Regions from separate parts of the Streptomyces sp. NPDC023481 genome, predicted to be linked through region 1. Evidence: riboswitches for the same ligand, from Rfam matches in the RefSeq annotation. Region 1 holds a riboswitch; each other region holds the start of a gene.
The links. A riboswitch is a leader RNA that binds a small molecule or an ion and turns the genes downstream of it on or off. The one in region 1 is predicted to bind cobalamin.

Region 1 (3,267 bases):
CGCTGGGCGTGGTCGGCGGCTCGGACGGAGGCACGGGCTTCTTCGTCGTGAGGGTGACCAGGCTCGTTCCCGCACCGGCGAGGACGGCGGGCGGAGTCGCGTAGAGGGCCGGGTCGGTGTCGGTCTCCTCGAAGCCGAAGCCGCCGCCCTTGAGCTGGTGCCGGGACAGCCAGCCGACGGCCGCGTCCGCGCGTTCGGTGTCACCGAGAGCGCGCAGGGCCTGCGCGGCGTATGCCGTCGCGGTCACGCTGCCGGAGGAGGATCCGGTATAGCCGGGGAAGGCGCCGTCCGCTCGCTGGGTCTTGGTCAGGTAGGTGCGAGCGTGGGTGACGGCGTCGTCGTGGCCTCCGGCCTTGTGCAGCACCAGGGCGACCAAGCCGGTGGTGGCGGGGTCACCGTCGCAGTACTCGCCGGCGCGGATGAGGATGCTGGTGATGCCGCCGTCCTTGCACTGGAGTTGCGTGAGACGGTCGACGGTCGTGGCCGGGGGTGCCACCCCGGCGCGCAGGAGGGCCAGGACGGACAGGGCCTGGCCCTCGGTGTAGGACGCGGACCGGAAGTCGCCCTCGGCGGTGCAGCCCGGGTGCGCGTCGCCGGATTCGGGGCCCGCCGCGCACACGTTCTTCGTGAGGACGTCGATGAGGTCGCGCCCGCCGAGAGCACGCGGATCGCGTTCGGTGACCTCGGCGAGGAGGGCGAGGCGGGCGACGGCGGTGGCGTCCGGCGCCTGGTCGGCGCCGTTCGGGTAGCCGAAGTCGCCGACGTGGGCGGCGAGGAAGCCGGTGACCTTGTCGAGCGTGGCGCTCTCGCCGTCCACCGCGGCGAGAGCGTAGGCGGTGTCGGCGGTCAGCGCGTAGTTCGGTGTGGTTGCTCCGTCGTCGACGATGCGCTCGCCGTCGGTCAGGCGGCCCTTGAGCCATGCTGCGGCAGCGGTCAGGTCGACCGTGCCGGGGGCGCCGGTGGGCGTTCCGCCCGGGTCGGGTGTGTGGGTGGCGCCGGCGCGTACGTCGTCGGGGGTGAAGGCGGGCTTGCCCGTCGTGCCGCCGACGTCCGTGCCGCCGTAGACCCAGGCGTCGACGTCGCCGTCCTTGAGTTTGCGGTCCTTTGCGCCGTACTGGCTGTAGGTCCACTCGTCCTGGCCGGGTGACGCGGTCCAGTACGACCAGTACGCCGTCGCCTGCGGGGTCAGAACGCAGGACTCCTTGTCCGGGGTCGGGTACTGCGTGCCGGAGTGGAAAGCGCCGTAACCGATGCGGCAGATGAATGCGGGGCCGTCGTGCTGGGTGCCGGTGGTGGTGAAGCCGGCGTCGTGCAGCAGGTCGTAGCCCGTGGTGGGCGTGGTGTCGCAACCGCGCTCCACTTCGCCGCCGAACGCCCCGAAGTCGACGGCGACGACGGCACCCTTGGCCGAGGTGCAGTCACCGACACCCTCGGCGGCGGCAGGTGCCGTCGCGAAGAACGTCACGCAGGCCGCCATCAGGATGAACAGGGCGGACACGAGTGCCGTGCCTCGCGCGCCCCCGATTCTCCCGTTTCTTCGCTTCCCCGTCCGCACCACGGCCCCCTCGCGCCTGCCCGACGCGGGCGCGGACGTGGCAGAGGGCCTCCGTCGGACGAGGAGTTCCCCGCAGCCGGAAGCTGGTCGCACCACGCCGTAGTCCACGACGGCGTCTGTTGCTGTTGAACACGCCCCAGGCATTCCGGCTCGCCCGGCGGTACCGGGCCCACGGTTGCGGGTCAGCGCCGGACTTCGACCGGCTTCCCCTGGAACTTGTTGCGTATCAGCGGGATTTGAACACGTCTCACAGACACCGTCAAGGTGGTCCACCGGCCGGCCGAGGTGAACACTGGCGGCTCGGTCACGCGTCCGATACCGTCCCACTGCCGAGTGGGGGAACCCGGTGGGAATCCGGGGCTGACGCGCAGCGGTGTGGGACGGCAGGGACCGGCCCGAGCCCGAATGCCCAAGCGGTGAAGCACCTTTGGAAGCCGGTCCACGCGTTCCGGACGGCGGCCACGCCCGCTGCTCCGCAGGCCACCGTCGGCCCCGCACCGGGTCCGGCCGGCGTCCTCCGTCCAAGGAGCAGGCCATGCCCCGTTCGCTGTCCTACCGCCGTCCCGCCCTCGCCACGGCCGCCGCGCTCGGCGCCTTCGCCCTCACCACGCTGCCCGCCGCGGCCACCTCCACACCCGCGCAGATCGCCACGTCGAAGACGAACGGCGTCACCTACCTCAAGTCGCTGCAAGCGGCGGACGGTTCGTACGCCGGCTCCGGCCTGTCCAACGAGTGGGCCTTCAGCGCGTTCGCCTCGGCCGGAACCGCCGCCGTGGACGTGACGCCCGGCGGCGACCCGAGCAAGAACGCGAGAACCGTCTACCGCAACCTGCTCTCCACCGCCGGCTGGCCCTCCACCTCCCCCGTGGTCACAGACTACGAACGCGCCACGCTGAACGCCTACGCCGCGGGCATCGACCCCTCCCGCGTCTCCGCGTCCCGCAACCTGATCGCCGACATCTACGGCTACTGGCAGACCGCCGAACCCGGCTACATCGGCCCGTCCGCCAACTTCAACGGCACCGTCTTCGCGGCACTCGCCCTGAACGGTGCGAAGACCCAGTCCGGGCAGGCACGCATCCCGCAGGCCCTGCGCGATGCGGTCGTCACCCGCATCCGGGCCAACCAGCACAACGACGGCGGCTGGAACTACAGCAAGGCCGAGGGCAACCCCAGCCAGCTCTCCGCCGCGAGCGACATCGACATGACAGGGGCGGCGATGGCCGCCCTGTGCGTGTCGGGCGTGCCGAACACGGACACGGACGTCGTACAGGCCAAGGCGTTCCTGAAGAGCAAGCTCGTGCCGAACAGCGGCGCCTTCAACGCCATGTTCGGCGTCAACACCGACTCCAACGGCTGGGCGGTGTCCGGCCTGAACGCCTGCGGCATCAACCCGCAGACCGGTGACTTCCTCACCTCCATGGGCAGGACACCGGTGGACTTCCTGATCGCCCAGCAGTTCAACCCGGGCGGCGGCTTCAAGTACCTGCCGTCCGACACCTCACCGGCGGCGTACGCGTCCATCGACGGACTCCGGGCCGTGGCCGGCGGCGGCTTCACGGCCACCCCGCCGGTTCCCACGACGCCGGGTGCGCCCCAGTGGGTGAGCCAGTCCTCCCTCACCGCCGGTACGGCCACGAAGCTGGGACTCACGGTGGACGACGGCGCGGGAAACCTGAAGGTGTGCTCCGTGGCCCTCACCCCGACCGGCT
Region 2 (3,267 bases), on a different contig from region 1:
CGACGGCTCCTGGGTCGCCCACCCCGGCCTCGTCCCCGTCTGCCGCGAGGTCTTCGACGACGTCCTCGGCGAACGCCCCCACCAGCTCGACCGGACACGCGACGACGTGGAGGTGACGGCGGTCGACCTGCTGTCGGTGCGCCGCATCAGCGGCCCCCCGACCATGGAGGGCGTTCGCACCAATGTCGCCGTCGCCCTGCGCTACTTCGCCGCCTGGCTGCGCGGCCAGGGCGCCGTCGCCCTGTACGGGCTCATGGAGGACGCGGCGACCGCCGAGATCGCCCGCGTGCAGATCTGGCAGTGGCTGCGCCATCGGGTGGTCGACCGGGAGACGGTCCTCGGGCTGCTCGACGACGAGGCCGCCGCGCTCGGCGCCGCATACCCCTGGGCAGATGTCCAAGCGGCCCGCGCGCTGTTCGAACGAACCGCTCTGGCAGCCGAGGTGCCGCTCTTCTTCACCCCTGACGCCTACACCCGGCACCTCGTGCGCCGGACGGAGGCCAGGGCGTGAGCGGGGACATCGGGCGCATCGGCGTCGTGGGTGGCGGTCAGATGGGCGCCGGTATCGCCGAGGTCTGCGCACGAGCGGGGCTGGACACCGTGGTGTGCGAGGTCGACGCCGTCGCGGCCCGAGCCGCGCGGGACCGGGTGGCGGCCTCCCTCGACCGCGCCGTCCGGCGCGGCAAGCTGGAGGAGTCCGCCGCGCGGAACGCCCTCACCCGCCTCGTCTTCACCGGCGACCTCGAAGACCTGGCCGACCGGCAGCTCGTCGTGGAGGCCGTGGTGGAGAACCCGGACGCCAAGACCGAGGTGTTCGCCGCCCTCGACAAGATCATCGAGGACCCCGCCGCCGTCCTCGCCACCAACACCTCCTCCCTCCCGGTCATGCGACTCGGCATGGCCACGAGCCGCGCTGACCGGGTCGTAGGACTGCACTTCTTCAATCCCGTCCCCGTGCTGCCACTGGTGGAGGTCGTGACCTCGCTGCACACCTCGGCCGACACGACCGCCACGGTCGAGGATTTCGCGGCCCGCGTGCTCGGCAAGACCGTCATCCGTTCCCAGGACCGGGCCGGCTTCGTCGTCAACGCGCTGCTCATCCCCTACCTGCTGTCGGCGATCCGCATGGCGGAGTCAGGCTTCGCCACGGCCGCCGACATCGACACCGGCATGGAGCTGGGCTGCGCCCACCCGATGGGCCCGCTGAAGCTCGCGGACCTGATCGGACTGGACACCGTCGCCTCGATCGCCGAATCGCTCTACGACGAGTTCCGCGAGCCGCTCCACGCGCCTCCACCGCTGCTCCAGCGGATGGTGGAGGCCGGACTCCTCGGCCGGAAGACCGGCAGAGGGTTCCACACCTACGAACCGGTCTGAGGGCCCGGTACGGCGCGGGCCGAGGGACCCGCGCCGCCGCAGGGGATGAGGGTCCCCGGGCGGCGTGACAGGGGAAGGGCGGGAAGCGCGTGTGCGGCGGGCTTCCCGCCCTGTGCCCTGCCCGGCGCGCATCGGTCCGCCTCACCGTCCGGATGGTGGACGTCCTGCTCCCTTGTCCGACGGTGGCCCCGTAGGGTGGCGGGTGCAGCTGGTTCGCCCCGTCCGCCAGGCGGGATGCGTCGTAAGAGGGAACCCGGTGGGAATCCGGGACTGCCCCGCAGCGGTGAGCGGGAACGACCGCCGTCATACGCACTGGGCCCGGGAGGGCCTGGGAAGCGACGGCCAGTAGGAGTCCTCCTCGGTGAGGACGTGCCCGCGAGTCCGAAGACCTGCCAACTGCCCGCGCCCGGACCACTCGTGCGCGGACATCCCGGTGACCTCGAGGGCGGGTCGGCGACATACCGGACGGAGGACCGCGCCGTGCCGCGCGAGTTCGTACCCGTCCGGGTCCGTCACCCCTTCGCGCTCTCGTCCCGTCACCAGGGATCTCAGGGATTCATCTCGCGAAGGAGATCTCCGTGACCACCAAGCCCGCAGCCGCGGCAGCACGGTCCACCGTGCACGGCTACCCCCGCCAGGGACAGAGCCGGGAACTGAAGAAGGCGATCGAGGGCTACTGGAAGGGGCGCGTCACCGCCGACGCCCTCCGTGCCACCGCCTCGGAACTGCGCCGTACGAACTGGCGGCAGCTCGCCGAGGCCGGCATCGACGAGGTGCCCACCGGCGACTTCTCGTACTACGACCACGTCCTGGACACCACCGTCATGGTTGGCGCCGTCCCCGCACGCCACCGGGAGGCGGTCGCCGCCGACCCGCTCGACGGCTACTTCGCCATGGCCCGCGGCACCCAGGAGGTCGCACCGCTGGAGATGACCAAGTGGTTCGACACCAACTACCACTACCTCGTCCCCGAACTCGGCCCCGACACCGTGTTCGCCGCCGACACCACCAAGCAGGTCACCGAGCTGAAGGAAGCCCTGGCACTGGGCCTCACCGCCCGGCCCGTGCTGGTCGGCCCGGTCACCTACCTCCTCCTGGCCAAGCCCGCACCCGGCGTACCGGACGACTTCGAGCCGCTCACCCTGCTGGACCGGCTGCTGCCGGTGTACGCCGAAGTCCTCGCCGACCTGCGCGCCACGGGCGCCGAGTGGGTCCAGCTGGACGAACCCGCCCTCGTCCAGGACCGCACCCCGGCCGAACTCGACGCCGGCGGCCGCGCCTACCGCGACCTCGGCGCCCTCACCGACCGGCCCAAGCTGCTGGTCGCGTCCTACTTCGACCGGCTCGGCGAAGCCCTGCCGGTACTGGCCAAGGCACCGGTCGAGGGCCTGGCCCTGGACTTCACCGAGGCCGCCGCCGCCAACCTCGACGACCTCGCCGCCGCAGGCGGTCTGCCCGGCAAGCGGCTGGTGGCCGGCGTCGTCAACGGCCGCAACATCTGGGTCAACGACCTGGCCAAGTCCCTGTCCACCCTGGGCACCCTGCTCGGACTGGCCGACCGGGTCGACGTCTCCGCGTCCTGCTCCCTGCTGCACGTCCCGCTCGACGCCACCACGGAACGGGACATCGAGCCCCAGATCCTGCGCTGGCTCGCCTTCGCCCGGCAGAAGACGCGCGAGGTCGTCACCCTCGCCAAGGGCCTCGCCCAGGGCACCGGCACGATCACCGCCGAACTGGCCGCCAACCGCGCCGGCCTCGCCTCGCGAGCAGGCTCGCCCATCACCAACGGCCCCGCCGTACGCTCCCGCGCCGCCGCCGTCACCAACGCCGACGCCCGCCGCTCCCAGCCCTACGCCGAACGCACCGCGGCCCAGCGCGCCCACCTCCGCC
Region 3 (3,267 bases), on a different contig from region 1:
CGGCCGGGCCGTGCATGCGGTCCGGCCGGCCTATGACGTCCACTACCTCGGCCGGCCCCGGCGTTCACAGGCCACTGGGTGCTCCACATCACACCAACGGCGCGGAACTCACCGTTCCGATCAACCGACCGATGAGGTGAGACCCGTACGCCCCGGGAGCAGCGCCCCCGTCCGTCGAACCGCCCACCACCGCCCCACCCCACACGGCCGGCGATTCAGGCGGGTCCGCCCAGGCAGCGGCCCCAGCCAGGACTCGATCGCCGTCGACCCGGCCACTGGCAAGGTCACCGACGTCCTGCGCTTCGCCGACTACCCGATGCCGGCCGAGCTCACCCGGTGGGGCATCGACGCCCACACCGGCACCCTGTTCGGCCTCGCCAACCAGATCGCGCTGGCCGTCCTCGCCCTGGCCCTGGTCCTGCTCACCCTCTGGGGCTACCGCATGTGGTGGCAGCGCGGCCGCGGCTCCGCCTTCGGCCGCCCGATCCCCCGCGGCGCCTGGCGGCAGGTACCGGTGTACGTGCTGGTGCCCGGCGCAGCGATGGTCGCCGTGGTCGGCTACTACGTCCCGCTGCTCGGGATCCCACTCGCCGCCTTCCTCGTCGTGGACCTCCTCCTCAGCCGAATCTCTCGCCGCCGCACCGGGCACGCACACGCCTGAACCGACCGGCCGGAGCGACGACCCCACGCCGCACGCCGCACGCCGCACGCCGCCGGGAGGAGTTCCATGAGGGGCAGGTGAACACCAACTCGTCCACAGCCGGACGTGGCGAAAGCTGCATCAGGAAATTCGCCGCCCCAGCCCGGAATCCGTCCTTCTGGTGCCGACTGCTGGACAGCGGAAAAGGCTTCGGCGAATGCGGTCCATCAACACTCCTCCCGGTTCAAGAGCCGCTGTTGGCCCTGTCCGAGACCGGCGGCAATGGCGCGCAGCTGCGATCCTTATCGTGGTCCTGCGCCACTTGCTCCTCGCGACATTGTGCTGTCGGCGCTTGCATCGTGTGACGTGCAGTGGCTCAGCAACGCGGCGAGGGAGCCGTCGACGAGGCGGTAGCGCACGACCCTACCGTCCTTCTCGCCCTCCACCGCGCCCGCGGCCCGCAGCAGACGCAGGGCCTGGGACACGGCGGTGTCCCGCATCCCGGTGACCACGGCGAGGTCAGAGACGGCGATGGGGCCCGCCTCGTGGAGGGCCAGCAGCAGGGACAGGCGTCCGGGATCGGAGAGCAGGGAGAAACGGTCGGCCCAGGCGCGTACCCGCCCGGGCTCGCCGACGGCTGCGATGGCGTCGCAGACCCGATGGCCGTCGATGGTCCGCTGCCCGGCACGTTCCGCGGGGACGAGATGCATGGGCCCATCATCGCAGTCACCGGCACCCTGCCTCCATACCTCATCAGTTGTGCAGCCTTGCAGCCGCGACCTCCTGCCTTCTAGGGTGGGCGGGCCGTGGTGTTCGGGAAGACCGGTGACAGTCCCTCAGGGACTCAGTCCGGAGCGGCCCTCGCCACTGTGATCGGGGAGTTCCCGCCCCAAGCGTTGCCACTGGCCTCACGGCCGGGAAGGCAGGGGCGGGCGCGATGACCCGTCAGCCAGGAGACCGGCCACGGCAGCACGAAACTGATCCACGAGGTGCTGGAGCGTGACCGTATGACCCTGTCCCCAGGCGTGCCCGAAACCACCGCCGCCCCTTCCTTCCGCTGGCGCCGCGAGGACACCGTCCGAACCGCCGGCCTCCTGGCTGTCATCGTCGCCCTGCACGTGGTCGCCTTCGGCATCCTCTTTTTGCTCGTCGTGCCGCACCACTACGAGGTCGGGACCAAGGCGTTCGGGGTGGGTCTGGGCATCACGGCCTACACCCTCGGTATGCGGCACGCCTTCGATGCTGACCACATCGCCGCGATCGACAACACCACCCGCAAGCTGATGGCCGACGGCCAGCGGCCGGTGTCGGTGGGCTTCTGGTTCGCGCTCGGCCACTCCAGTGTGGTGGTCGCCATGGCCGCGCTGGTCGCCGGCGGCGCGAAGCTCGCCGGCACCCTGATGAACGACGGCTCCCACACCCACCAGGTCCTCGGCACCGTCGGCACCACCGTCTCCGGAGGGTTCCTGTACCTGATCGCCGCCCTGAACCTGGTCGCTCTGGTCGGGATCGCGCGCGTCTTCAAGGCGATGCGAGCCGGACGTTACGACGAGGCGGAGCTGGAGGCCCACCTGGACTCGCGCGGCTTCATGAACCGCATTCTGGGCCGGCTCACCAAGTCCATCCGCCGTCCCGGCCAGATGTTCCCGCTCGGCTTCCTCTTCGGCATCGGCTTCGACACCACCACCGAGGTGCTGCTCCTCGCCCTGGCCGGTAACGGCGCCGCGGCCGGCCTTCCCTGGTACGCGGTCCTGTGCCTGCCGCTGCTCTTCGCGGCCGGTATGAGCCTGTTCGACACCCTGGACGGAACCTTCATGAACTTCGCCTACCAGTGGGCGTTCTCGAACCCGGTCCGCAAGGTGTTCTACAACCTCACCATCACCGGCCTGTCCATCGCAGTGGCCTTCTTCGTCGGCACGATCGAGCTGGTCGGGGTGCTGCACGACAAGCTGGGCCTCAGTGACGACGCCTCCGGCTGGATCGCGGGCCTGGACCTGGACAACGTCGGCTACGTCATCGTCGGCCTGTTCGTGGTGGTCTGGGCCGCGGCCATCGGCTACTGGCGGCTGGCCAAGGTCGAGGAGCGGTGGAACGCTCGTACCGCGGACGCAGGTTGACCTGACTCGGGCGGGCGCCGGCCACAGAAAGGCTCCCGCAAGGATCTGCCTTGCGGGAGCCTTTCGTTGTACCGCCTGCCGACGTGAAGGGTGAGAAGACGATCACGAGGCAGGACGCCTGAGGTGTGCTACGGCGTCACGGCTTGAGCAGCAGGCTGTCGCCGCGCTCCTTGGCGGCGGCGTAGCGCTTGGCCACGTCCTGCCAGTTGACGACCTGCCACATGGCCTCGATGAAGTCGACCTTCTGGTTCTTGTACTGCAGGTAGAAGGCGTGCTCCCAGGCGTCGAAGACCAGGACCGGGGTCGAGCCCTGGCCGACGTTGCCCTGGTGGTCATAGACCTGCTCGACGATGAGGCGGTCGCTCAGCGGCTCGTAGGCGAGCACACCCCAACCCGAACCCTGGGTGGTGGCCGCGGCCTTGGTCAGCTGGGCCTTGAAGCCGGCGAAGGAGCCGAAGGACTCGGTGATCGCGTCCGACAGGTCACCGACGCCGTCCTGGGCCAGGGGCT

Region 2: it holds a riboswitch for cobalamin, as region 1 does, so the genes downstream of both, metE (5-methyltetrahydropteroyltriglutamate--homocysteine S-methyltransferase) here and ACZ3ZD_RS31365 (prenyltransferase/squalene oxidase repeat-containing protein) in region 1, are expected to answer to the same signal.
Region 3: it holds a riboswitch for cobalamin, as region 1 does, so the genes downstream of both, nicT (Nickel transporter NicT) here and ACZ3ZD_RS31365 (prenyltransferase/squalene oxidase repeat-containing protein) in region 1, are expected to answer to the same signal.

Annotation. Positions count from the first base shown of each region.
Region 1 is NZ_JBVHJE010000019.1:175,324-178,590, reverse strand. It holds gene ACZ3ZD_RS31370 (prenyltransferase/squalene oxidase repeat-containing protein) at 1-1,477, opposite strand, end outside; cobalamin riboswitch at 1,674-1,807, opposite strand; cobalamin riboswitch at 1,858-1,987, shown strand; gene ACZ3ZD_RS31365 (prenyltransferase/squalene oxidase repeat-containing protein) at 2,091-3,267, shown strand, end outside.
Region 2 is NZ_JBVHJE010000004.1:1,954-5,220, reverse strand. It holds gene aceB (malate synthase A) at 1-511, shown strand, start outside; gene ACZ3ZD_RS10295 (3-hydroxybutyryl-CoA dehydrogenase) at 508-1,377, shown strand; cobalamin riboswitch at 1,570-1,788, shown strand; gene metE (5-methyltetrahydropteroyltriglutamate--homocysteine S-methyltransferase) at 1,956-3,267, shown strand, end outside.
Region 3 is NZ_JBVHJE010000004.1:18,822-22,088, reverse strand. It holds partial or broken gene ACZ3ZD_RS10395 (PepSY domain-containing protein) at 125-661, shown strand; gene ACZ3ZD_RS10390 (ArsR/SmtB family transcription factor) at 943-1,350, opposite strand; cobalamin riboswitch at 1,431-1,620, shown strand; gene nicT (Nickel transporter NicT) at 1,648-2,757, shown strand; gene ACZ3ZD_RS10380 (superoxide dismutase) at 2,894-3,267, opposite strand, start outside.